Linked DNA regions of Thalassospira sp. TSL5-1. The protein of the gene in region 2 interacts with the protein of the main gene of each other region in a pairwise test. Links are inferred from orthologs where the notes say so. Each region holds a gene or a part of one and is shown on either strand. Other genes may lie near its edges.

What was found. Proteins that work in one complex are often made in the same cells at the same time.
Region 1: the proteins of dnaE (region 2) and dnaQ interact in binary tests that used the Escherichia coli proteins (3 or more experiments, as listed by UniProt). The link is inferred for Thalassospira sp. TSL5-1 from one-to-one orthologs.

What each region holds. Positions count from the first base shown.
Region 1 is NZ_KV880638.1:172,418-178,039, reverse strand. What follows is about bases 1,311-4,141. They hold dnaQ (DNA polymerase III subunit epsilon), read right to left. Parts: upstream 3,159-4,141; coding sequence 2,463-3,158; downstream 1,311-2,462. Other genes in these bases: LF95_RS10335 (shikimate dehydrogenase), read right to left, coding at 3,777-4,141; coaE (dephospho-CoA kinase), read right to left, coding at 3,169-3,762; LF95_RS10350 (substrate-binding periplasmic protein), read right to left, coding at 1,546-2,226. In the rest of the region: LF95_RS10360 (LutB/LldF family L-lactate oxidation iron-sulfur protein), read right to left, coding at 1-486; LF95_RS10355 ((Fe-S)-binding protein), read right to left, coding at 490-1,299; more of LF95_RS10335, read right to left, coding at 4,142-4,655; LF95_RS10330 (Maf family protein), read right to left, coding at 4,688-5,284; LF95_RS10325 (pyruvate, water dikinase regulatory protein), read right to left, coding at 5,281-5,622. UniProt on the Escherichia coli protein: DNA polymerase III is a complex, multichain enzyme responsible for most of the replicative synthesis in bacteria. The epsilon subunit contain the editing function and is a proofreading 3'-5' exonuclease.
Region 2 is NZ_KV880637.1:1,837,398-1,844,221, forward strand. The notes cover bases 1,838-5,870. They hold dnaE (DNA polymerase III subunit alpha), read right to left. Parts: upstream 5,524-5,870; coding sequence 2,038-5,523; downstream 1,838-2,037. Other genes in these bases: rpsB (30S ribosomal protein S2), read right to left, coding at 1,838-1,840; LF95_RS08725 (ABC transporter ATP-binding protein), read right to left, coding at 5,617-5,870. Also shown: tsf (translation elongation factor Ts), read right to left, coding at 45-968; more of rpsB, read right to left, coding at 1,058-1,837; more of LF95_RS08725, read right to left, coding at 5,871-6,351; LF95_RS08730 (lipoprotein-releasing ABC transporter permease subunit), read right to left, coding at 6,344-6,824. UniProt on the Escherichia coli protein: DNA polymerase III is a complex, multichain enzyme responsible for most of the replicative synthesis in bacteria. This DNA polymerase also exhibits 3' to 5' exonuclease activity. The alpha chain is the DNA polymerase catalytic subunit.

The DNA.
Region 1 (5,622 bases), on a different replicon or contig from region 2:
TTCCTTGTGAACATGAATTGCCGGGGCAATAATGTGGCTGGGCGGTTCTTTGCGCAATTGAATGATATATTCGCCAAGATCGGTTTCAACGACCTTCAAATCCTGCTTTTCCAAAAAGGCATTCAGGCCGATTTCTTCCGAAATCATCGATTTGCCCTTCAGCACCGATTTGGCCTTTTTATCCTGGCAAATTTTCAAAACCGTTTGCCGGGCTTCCTCGGCATCGGCACACCAGTGCACATGCCCACCATTGGCGATAACATTGGCTTCAAAGGCCGTCAGATAATGGTCCAGATTGGCCAGGGTATGATTTTTGATATCACGCGCAGTATCGCGAAGTTTTTCAAATTCCGGCATATTGGCAATAGCGGCCGTGCGCTTATCCTTAAAACCGGTTTTAAGGCGGCCAAGGGCCCGTTGCAGGCTGGCATCCTGCAAGGCGTGATGGGCATTTTGCTTGAATTTCGGCGAGGTTGACTGTTCCATGACTTAGCCCTTCTCCGAACCGGCAATGCCCGGGGCAGCCATTGTCATATCGGCCAGGACCTCGGCAACATGGCGCACTTCCATGTCCGATCCCTCGCGGCGCAGCTTGCCTGCCATATTCAAAAGGCACCCCATATCGCCCGCCACCAGCATGTCGGCACCGCTGTTTTTAATATCCGTGGTTTTATCGCCAACCATTTTGCCGGAAATTTCCGGGTATTTGACACAGAATGTTCCACCAAACCCGCAGCAGGTTTCGGGTTCCTGCAATTCCTTAATCTCAAGTCCCTTAACAGTACGCAGCAATTTGCGTGGCTGTTCCTTGACCTTCAGCTCCCGCAAACCCGAACAACTGTCATGATAGGTAATGCTGCCCTCAAAGGCGGCGGCAACGCCGTCAAGTTTCATGACATCGGTTAAAAACGAAACCAGTTCCCAGGTTTTCCCTGCCAGCGCCCTGACCGGTTCGGCCAGTTCCGGGTCATTGGCAAACAGTTCGGGAAAATGCTTGATCATCATGCCCGCACAGGAGCCACTGGGGGCAACCACGTAATCGTGGTTTTCAAACATTGCAATCAGGGGCCTTGCCACCTTGCGCGCCGATTCCAGATCGCCGGAATTAAAGGCTGGCTGACCACAACACACCTGCTCCATCGGCACATCGACAACGCAGCCTGCTTCTTCGAGCAACTTAACCGCTGAAAAGCCGACAGTCGGGCGAAACATGTCAACCAGACAGGTCACAAACAAACCGACCCGGGGTTTGGATGATGGTGACGATGCAGAAGATGCCGATGATGGCGCAAAAGACATTCCGATTCCCTCTCTGATAGGCACATTGGCAGGCATGATGTGCGGGATCTGTCTGCTCTTTTGCCAAAAATATCTAATTGGTATTACCAATTTTACATTCTGTGGTCCAGCCCTTGATGAAAGGCAGGCAGAAATGACCGAAAATCGCTCAACAGAATGCAAAACGCAGGGATAATGGATGCCGAACTGTAATGCCTAAATCCACATAAATCTCTAAAAATACAATATAGATATAGCCAATATACTCTAATCAATATCTTTGCAGCCGACATTGCGATTTTTCGGGTCTGTAATAGCCTTGATAAAATAGTTTTCCGGGTCCGCATTCAGGTCAAATTTGCGACGCATCGCCAGGAAACGTCCATCTTGATAAAATCGTTCCAGACTGTTTTGCAAATCCATCACGTCGGTATTCGGGCTGTCCTTGCTCAGAGCAAAATACAAATAACAAACACGATAGCTTGTCAGTAGGCCAATATCGATATCGGGTTGTTTCAGGTCATTGGTCAAAAAATCGATTGATGCGAACCCCATTGCCAACACATCAATCCGGTTGGCGTTCAACATGGCAAAAAGCTGATCATCCCGGGCAACCGCAACAACGTTTTTCGCACCACGTTTGCGCAAATAATGTTCGCGGGCCGATCCAAGGGTTACCCCGATCCGGGCGGACTTAAAAATATCGGCAATCTTGCGCCCCGCCCAAACCGAATTTTTACGGCTATACAAATTCCAGAAGGTGCGACTGATGGGGCCAACCCATTTCAGTTTGTCTTCACGTTCTTCCGTACGGGTTGTCGGATAAATAACATGTCGCGGACCATATATTGTTTCCTGATAAGCCCGCTTCCAGGGTTGTTGCGGCTGCTCGATAAAGGAAAGCCCGGCATCCTCAAACAGTTTCCGGGCCATTGCGTCAAAAAACAACTGTTCCGGACGCCCTTCTTTCGCATCACGGGGAAAACTTTGATGCAGAATATAAGGAGGGGACTGTTCTGGTAAGGAGGTTTCTGGCAATGTTGCAAATTGTTGTTCTGCCTGCCCCTGCCCAGAAAAAACAAACAGGCACATCCATATGATGCCAGTACCCAAGCCTGTTTCAAGGCCCAAAAACCGCGGTTTTTTCCGACCGATCAACACCCTTCCCCCCGAAATGATGCGCGCTATTTTAACCAGACAGCATCTTTTATTTTATCTGCAATATAAGCCTGATGGCGTGCCACTTCTTCGGGCTTTGCCGCATGGGGCCGTGGTTCGCGATACGGTTTTGCCGATTTGACCATCTGATGAGCAGAACCCAATTCAGACTGACCAGACAGGCTGGAATCCAGCCCCAAGCCGTGCTGACGCCCGCCCAAAAGTTCCAGATAAACCATCGCCAGCAAATCAGAGTCCAACAGCGCGCCATGCAGGGTACGATTGGAATTGTCGATTTTGAAACGACGGCACAAAGCATCCAGGCTAACGGGTGATCCGGGAAATTTTTTACGCGCCATTTGCACCGTATCAATCGCGCGATCATTGGCAATCAACGGCTTGTTTAACCAGCCCAGTTCCGCATTCAAAAACTTCATATCAAACGCGGCATTGTGAATGACAAGTTTGGAATCATCGCCGATGAATTCAAGAAACTCGTCTACAACTTCGGCAAAAACAGGCTGCTTGGCCAAAAACTCATCGCCCAGCCCGTGCACATCAAAGGCTTCCTTGGGCATGGACCGCTGCGGATTGATATATTGATGATACTGGTTTCCGGTTGGCATGTGATTGACCAGTTCGATACAGCCAATTTCAACCAGCCGATGATCGGCATAAGGGTCAAGACCGGTGGTTTCTGTATCAAGAACGATTTCACGCATGGCAGTTCCGTTATTTCCGATGTGTCAATTGGTGGATAATGGACTGAATCGCCCGAAATGTCACCGCACGTCCAAGGCCGGTCGGGATAATAAAATCGGCTTTGCGCCGTTTTTCCCAATCGGGCGTTTGTTTTTTGAGAATTTCGGCAAATTTTTGCGGGGTCATCCCGGGGCGTTTCATCACCCGCTGCTTTTGGATGAAGGCCGGGGCCGATACCACCGCAACATGGTCACACTGTTTTTGTCCGTCGGTTTCAAACAGCAAAGGAATATCCAAAACCACCAGGGGGAAGCCATTACGCTGGCAATGACGGATAAAATCATTTCGCGCCGCCCGAATGAGGGGGTGCAATATCCCCTCCAGGTCTTTTAACGCTGCCGGATGCCCAAAAACCTGCGCCCCCAACAATTGTCGGTCAATTTTACCATCAACAATAACATCGGGAAAACGCGCGGCAATATCCCCAAAGGCCGGGCCAGACGGCGTAGTTAACCGATGGGCATTTGCATCGGCATCATAAACCGGCACACCAAGATAGCGAAACATGCCCGCCGCCGTTGATTTCCCCATACCGATCGAACCGGTAAGACCCAGAATTTCCATATGTGAAATTCCCATTATTCTTGGGCACTGGCCAATACGAAATCGCGCAATTCAGAAGTTACTGCCGGATCAACGCCAAACCAGCGATGAAATCCCGGCCGGGCCTGATGCAAAAGCATACCCAACCCGTCAACAATCCGGTTTCCCTGTGCTTCTGCCTGGGCCAACAGCCCGGTTTTAAGCGGCGCATACACAATATCGGTAACAATTGCCTGTGCAGCCAAACCGGCAAGATCAATTTCCAGAGGCGGTTGCCCGATCATACCCAAACTGGTGGTATTGACCAATAAGGCCGCATCATCCAGACAGTGATGAGCCTGGTTCCAATCAATAACCTGAATGCGGGGATCATTTACGTCATCTGCCAGGGCCTGGGCACGGCTTTTTGTCCGGTTAAGCAGGCGAATTTCCGGGCAGTTTTCATCAAGCAAGGACACAATAATTGCCCGGCAGGCCCCACCTGCCCCCAAAATCATGGCTGGACTGCTGGTAAAATCAATTTCCGGTGTGGATTGACGCAAATTTTCGATAAAGCCAAACCCGTCTGTATTATCGCCCAATATTTTGCCATCAGGTGCGAATGTGACAGTATTTACCGCACCAATCCGCTGTGCCCGCACACTTAATTCATCACAAACGTCAAAAACCGCCTGCTTATGCGGAATGGTCACATTCACCCCGGCAAAGCCCAAATCCCGCAAAGATTTAACGGCAGATGCAAAATTTTCCGGCGCAACCGGCAAGGGCATATAGCTGCCATCAATGCCATGTTTTGCCAGCCAGTATCCCTGTAATCGCGGCGATTTGGAATGGGCAACCGGCCAGCCCATCACTCCAGCCAAACGCGACGTTCCTGATAAAGTGCGAATATTGTTTGAAATATCAAAATCCATCATAAATCCGTCGGGCAAACACAGAACAACAATCAGGCCTTAAGAACACCATGATCGCGCAAAAAACCGATCAAGGGCAAAAGCGGCATACCCAGGACGGTAAAATAGTCCCCTTTGACCTCGGTAAAAAGCTGCGCGCCCAACCCTTCAAGCTGATACCCGCCCACACAATGGAAAATTTCCTCACCCGCCTGGTCAAGATACCATTCCAGCCAGTCATCACTGAAATTGCGCATAGTTAAATGGGCGGTATCGATTTTGCCCCAAATCCGTGATCCTTCCTTATAAATCACGGCGGCTGAAACAAGTTGATGGCGCTTGCCCCGCAACGCCAGAAGCTGCGCACGGGTCTGGTCCCGGTCCTGAGGTTTGTCAAACCAGATTCCATTGCATTCCAGCATCTGGTCGGCGGCAATCACAATCGCATCCGGGCGCTGGCGATACATGCGCAGGGCCTTCATTTCCGCCAGGGTTTCGGCGGCTTCCATTGCCGATGCCCCCTCTGCCTTCATGGCCTGCTTGTAACCGTCTTCATCAATCATCGAAGCAACAGCTTCACAATCAACACCGGCATTTTGCAGCATCATCAAGCGGGCCTTGCTGCCAGATGCCAAAACAAGACGGTTCATTCACTTTCCTCCCGGCGGTCATTCAGGGTCGCCATAATCATGGCTGCGGTTTCTTCAATGGATCGGCGCGTCACATTGATAATTTTCCAGCTACGCTGCGTAAAGTAACGTCTGGCCTGAAAAACCTCGTCGCGTACCGCAACCGGATCAACATAATCACCACCTTCGCCGCGTTCAATCTGGCGCAACCGGTTTTTACGAATGGAAACAAGCTGATCCACATCCTTGATCAAACCAACAATCAGCGGCTTTTTTAACTGATCCAGCTCTGGTGGCAGCGGGCAGCCCGGCACAAAGGGAATATTGGCTGTTTTAATCCCGCGATTGGCCAGATAAAC
Region 2 (6,824 bases):
TCATACACGAATTGACACCTGACGCATCAATTCGATCAGATTTCTTACTTCTTCAGCTGCTCTGCAACTTCAGCAGCAAAGTCTTTTTCTTCCTTCTCGATCCCGTCGCCGAGTTCAAAACGGATGAATCCTTTAAACGTGATCGGCTTGCCAGCGTCTTTGGCAGCGTTTTCAATCACGGTTTTGACCTTGTTTTCACCGTCGATCACGAAAGTCTGCTCAAGCAGAACGACCTGTTCGTAATATTTACGAATACGGCCTTCGATCATTTTGGCAATAATTTCGTCCGGACGACCGGATTCTTTGGCCTGCTCGGTCAGAACGGCTTTTTCACGCTCTACCAGTTCCGGATCCAGATCATCGATGGTTGCTGATGCCGGATTGGTTGCAGCAATGTGCATGGCAATCTGCTTGCCAAGACCTTCAAGAACAGCAGCGTCAGCTTCGGATTCCAAAGCAACCAGAACGCCGATCTTACCGAGGTCCGGAGCGATAGAGGCATGAACGTAGGATGCAACAACACCCTTGTCGACCGAAACAGAAGCAACGCGACGCAGGTTCATGTTTTCGCCAATGGTGGCGATCATGTGCGTAACCTGCTCTTCGACATTACGCGAAGTACCCGGAAATGCAGTTGCCTTCAGCGCATCAATGTCACCATTGGCAACGATACCGAGTTCTGCAACCTGGGAAACGAATTTCTGGAAATCTTCGTTACGCGAAACGAAATCGGTTTCAGCGTTCAGTTCGATAACGGCACCCGAAGTACCATTAACTGCGACACCAACCAGACCTTCGGCAGCAACACGGCCTGCTTTCTTGGCAGCAGCAGCAAGACCTTTGGTGCGAAGCCAGTCAACGGCTGCTTCAAGGTTGCCATCGGTTTCGGAAAGCGCCTTTTTGCAGTCCATCATGCCAGCGCCGGTGGTTTCGCGAAGCTCTTTCACGAGAGCAGCGGTAATAGCCATTTTTAAAGCCCCTATTACGCGATCAAGTGGATAACACCTAAAGAAACGGCGGCATGATAGCCGCCGCTTCCCTGGGTATAAAATGAAATTTAAGCGGAAGCAGCCTGATCGGCAGCTTCGGTAGCAGCAGCTTCCTGTGCCGGCAGTTCTTCGGCTTCGCCGAGGTCTGCACCAGAAGCCGTCATTTCGGCCTGGATACCGTCAAGAACGGCACCAACAAACAGGTCACAATACAGCTGGATAGCGCGGATCGCGTCGTCATTGCCCGGAACCGGATACTGAACGTCTTGCGGGTCCGAGTTCGAGTCCAGAACAGCAACAACCGGGATATGCAGGTTGCGTGCTTCATGGATCGCGAGAGATTCTTTGTTGGTGTCAACCACGATAATAATGTCGGGCAGACCACCCATGTCCTTAATGCCGCCCAGAGCGCGTTCCAGTTTGTCACGCGAACGGGTCAGGTTCAGGATTTCTTTCTTGGTCAGGCCTTCAGCGCCAGAATTCAGGATTTCGTCCTGTTCTTTCAGGCGTTTAATCGAACCCGAAACGGTGTTCCAGTTGGTCAGCATACCGCCGAGCCAACGGTGATTCACATAATACTGGCCGCAACGCTTTGCAGCTTCGGCGATAACCGGCGAAGCCTGGCGCTTGGTGCCAACAAACAGAACACGGCCACCAGCAGCGGTCACGTCGCGAACAGCCTGCATCGCACGATGCAGCATCGGAACGGTTTCCTGCAGGTTCAGGATATGAATGTCGTTACGTGCACCAAAGATGAACGGTTTCATCTTCGGGTTCCAGCGACGGGTGTGGTGACCAAAGTGAACGCCGGCTTCCATGAGCTGACGCATGGTAAAGGTTGGCAATGCCATGATAATTTCCTACCGTTTTCCGGTTAATACCTCCGTGGGAAGGAATTTTGCCACCTGGCAAAACACCGGATGGACGACCATAAAGGGATCGCCACGCTCCCACGTGTGATGTTCGAGGCGGGTTTTAGCGCCGCCCCCCGCAGATTGCAAGCCCTAACTACACGTTTAGGGCCACAAAAACCGCAATAAAAGGCCGGTCAGATCTCTTCGGCAAATTCCACACCAGGAATCGACCCGACCGCACCGATCAATGATGGACCAACCTTGAAATGGTCAGCCAGTTCGACTTCCGCAATGCGACCATCGGAACAAACCGATGAAATATTCACAAGCCCTCGGCCTCTGCCCGACTTTTCAAGCAATTCTCGAATTTCGGTAATCGGTTCCGGGCGGGTCAGCCGAATGCGAATACCTTCGGCCGCACCGGCAACGGCCTGCTCCAAATCCTCGACCCGCTGGCCCTGAATGCGCAATTGACCTTCCCGTATTTCTGCTGAAACCAGCAACAGCATCGGACGACCCGAATTAATGATTTCCTTATAGGCAGCCCAGGTTTCGGCCCAGAAGGCCACTTCAAAACTGCCCGTAGCATCAGAAAGCATAACAAAGGCAAACTTGCTGCCGTTCTTTTTGGAAATCATCTCGCGGGCATTGATCAATGTCCCGGCAAGTTTGATCGACCCCTTATTTTGCGCCCGCATTCGGGCTTCAAGCTCGACATAGGGGGCAACACCAATACGCTGAAGACTTTTGCCAAAGGTATCAAGCGGATGGGCTGACAGATAAAAACCAATAGCCGAAAATTCTTCGGTCAGTTTTTCCATCGGCACCCAGTCGCGGCCGTCAGGCAGACGAATGGTATCTTTGCCAAATCCGCTGTCATCGCCAAACATGCTGATCTGGTCGTTATTTCGGGCCTGCATTTCACGCTGGGATACGGCCAGGATTTTATCGACATTTTCAAACATGACGCGGCGGTTATCATGCAGGCAATCCAGTGCCCCTGCCCGCACCAGATTTTCCAGCAGACGCTTATTCAGCGCCCGGCTATCAATACGCGATGCAAAATCGGTAAGGTCCTTAAACGCGCCCTGCTGTTCACGGGCATTAACAAGGCTTTCCATCGCCGCGTCACCCACATTGCGCACCGCAGCCAGTGCATAGCGAATTTTGCGCACGCCACCATGATTTTCCACGGTAAAGGCAACGCCGGATTTATTGACGCAGGGCGGCAAAATTTCAATTTTCAGGCGTTCGACTTCCTGTTTGAAAATTGCCAGCTTGTCTGTGTTGTGCATATCCAGCGTCATCAACGCGGCCATAAATTCGACCGGGTAATTCGCCTTCAGATAAGCCGTTTGATAGGCCACAAGCGCGTAAGCTGCCGCGTGCGACTTGTTAAAGCCGTAAGACGCAAATTTGGCAACCTGGTCAAAAATGTCCGATGCCTGCTGACGATCGACATTGTTCTTTTCCGCCCCGTCCACAAACAGCGAACGCTGCTTTTCCATTTCCTCGGCAATTTTCTTACCCATCGCACGGCGCAACAAATCTGCGCCGCCAAGCGAGTAACCAGACATAATCTGGGCAAGCTGCATGACCTGTTCCTGATAGATCATGATGCCATAGGTTTCTTCGAGGATCGGCTTGAGCATCGGGTGCATGTAGTCAGGCTCTTCGCGCCCGTGCTTACGTGCAATATAATAGGGAATATTATCCATCGGGCCGGGACGATACAGCGCCACCACAGCGATAATATCTTCCAGGGTATCCGGTTTCAGGCCGCGCAACACATCCTGCATACCCTGGGATTCAAGCTGGAACACCCCAACCGTTTCCGCCGCCGACAAAAGCTTGAACGATTGCCGGTCATCAAGCGGAATGGCACTGATGTCAAAATCCTGCGGCACATCATCGCGCAGGCGCATCAAATTCACGGCCTCGATAATCACCGTCAGGGTTTTAAGGCCCAAAAAGTCGAACTTAACCAACCCAGCATTTTCAACAAACTTCATGTTGAACTGGGTGACGGGCATATCCGAACGCGGATCACGATAAAGCGGAACCAGTTCATCCAGGTCACGGTCACCAATCACCACACCGGCCGCATGGGTAGATGAATTTCGATACAGCCCCTCAATTTGCATGGCAATGGTCAGCAGGCGGTCAATATCCGGGTCCTCGCGCGCGATGCGGCGCAGGTCCGGTTCCATATCAATTGCTTCTTTTAGCGGAATCGGCTTAGCCGGATCGCCGGGTATCATTTTACAGATTTTATCGACATAGCCATACGGAATGCCCAGCACACGGCCCACATCGCGCACGGCGGCCTTTGCCTGCAATTTACCGAAGGTAATAATCTGGGCAACACGGTCATAACCATATTTGTGCTGCACATATTCAATCACTTCGCCGCGCCGGTCCTGACAGAAATCGACGTCAAAGTCAGGCATCGAGACACGTTCCGGATTAAGGAAACGTTCAAACAGCAACGAAAAACGAAGCGGATCAAGGTCGGTAATCAACAGTGCATAGGCCACAAGCGACCCGGCACCGGACCCACGACCAGGCCCGACAGGAATATCATGTTCCTTGGCCCACTGAATAAAATCGGCAACGATCAAGAAGTAACCGGGAAAGCCCATCTGAACAATAATGCCCAACTCGTATTCAAGGCGGGCATTATAGGGCTCGGCAATTTTCTTTTTGTCTTCCTCGGACATGCCCGGACTATAGACGTATTTGTCAAGCCGGGCCTGCAAACCATCAAAGGACCGATGGCGCAATTCGTCAACCTCGGTGCGGCCTTCCCCACAGTCAAATGGCGGCAGAATAGGGTCAATTTTCTCCACATGCCAGGCGCAACGCTGGGCAATGATGACGGTATTGTCGCAGGCCTCAGGTAAGTCGGCAAACAGCTCGCGCATCTCGGCAGCCGTTTTAAAGCGGTGATCCGGCGTCAAACGCCAGCGATCTTCCTGGCCAACAACGGCCCCCTGCCCGATGCAAATAAACACATCGTGGGCTTCATACATATCCACACGCGGAAAATAACAATCGTTCGTCGCAACCAGCGGCACGTCATGTTCGTAGGCCATGTCGATCAGGGCGGGCTCTATCGCCTCCTCCGAAGGCAGTCCATGTCGCTGGAGTTCGATATAAAGCCGGTCGCCAAAAATCTCTTTCAGGCGCAAAAGGCAATCTGTTGCCTTAGGCTGTTGTTCCTCGCGCAGCAGACGGGCAATCGGCCCGGAGGGTCCGCCTGTAAGGCAAATGACATCCTCACAATGCTCGGCAAGATGTTCCAGCAGGGCCTTGGGCGTGCTGCCTGCTTCTGTTGTCATATGGGCGCGGGAAACTATTTTCAGCAGGTTAAAATAGCCGGTTTTGCTTTGTGCGAGTAAAACCAGTTCATCCGGGTCAGGTTCGCGCCCGGCCTTGCCCAGCACCACCTCGGTCCCAAAGCGTTCAATCCCGATCTGCACACCCAAAATAGGCTGCACGCCGGAGCCACTGGCCGCACCGGCAAAGTCAAGCGCGCCAAACATATTGTTGGTGTCGGTCATGGCAGCAGCGGGCTGCTGGTCCGCAGCGCACAGCTTCACCAGTTCCTTGGTCGTTATGGCACCTTCAGCGAGTGAATAGTTCGTATGAACACGCAGGTGGATAAAACCGTTTTCCATTGCCAGCGACCTCGACACCTAAACAAAAGCAAAAAAGCCACGGGCGCCGCAAGGGCGCCCACCAGCCAGATAATTATAAAAACCGCAAACCGATTATGAAAGTGTTTCCGGCTCCAGCTCGACAAGATGACCATCACGCAAGGTAATGATCCGGTCCATCTGACGGGCCAGTTCAGGGTTGTGGGTTGCAATCAGCGACGCAAGCCCGGTTTGACGCACCAATGACACCAGCATGCCAAAAACATTTTCCGCCGTTTGCGGGTCCAAATTGCCGGTTGGTTCATCGGCAAACAAAACATCGGGAACATTGGCAAGCGCCCGGGCGATGGCAACGCGCTGTTGCTCCCCGCCCGAAAGACGTGCGGGGCGATGCTGGGCGCGGGCTTCAATTCCCAGGCATTGCAGAAGTTCCATCGCCCGTGCTTCGGCATCTTTGCGATGAAGACCCGCGATCATTTGCGGAATAACCACATTCTCGATCGCGGAAAATTCCGGCAACAAGTGATGATACTGGTACACAAAACCAATATGATCGCGGCGCATTTGTGTGCGGGCCTGATCCGACAAATCCGTACTGCGCTTTCCCCCAATCGACACAGATCCACTATCAGGGCGTTCAAGCAAGCCGGCAATCTGCAACAGGGTTGATTTCCCCGCCCCTGACGGCCCGACCAGCGCAACGATTTCACCTTCATTAATGGTCAGGTCAACCGACTTCAAAACATCAAGCCGCTCAGCCCCTTGCGCAAAGGATCGAACCACTTTTTCCAGTTTCAGCATCGGTTTCACCTGACGCTGCGCTGCAGATTTTTTCTGAAGGTCACTCATAACGCAGCGCCTCCACCGGATCGAGGCGCGACGCCCGCCATGCCGGATAAATCGTGGCCAGGAAGGACAGGGTCAGCGACATGACGCAAACCATCACCACTTCATTGACATCCAGGTCAGCAGGCAATTGCGACAGGAAATAAATTTCTGCATTAAACAGGTCCGCCCCGGTCAGGCTCTGGATGAACTGGCGGATGCTTTCGATATTTTCGCAAAAAACAACCCCCAGGACCAAACCACTCAGGGTTCCCAACACACCAATAGACGCCCCTGCCAAAAAGAAAATCCGCAGGATAGAGCCACGGGTTGCCCCCATTGTGCGCAAGATCGCAATGTCGCGGCCTTTATCTTTGACCAGCATCACCATGCCGGAAATGATGTTAAAGGCGGCAACAAGAATAATCAGCGTCAAGATCAGGAACATAACGTTCCGTTCGACCTGCAAGGCATTAAAGAAATTGGCATTCGACTGT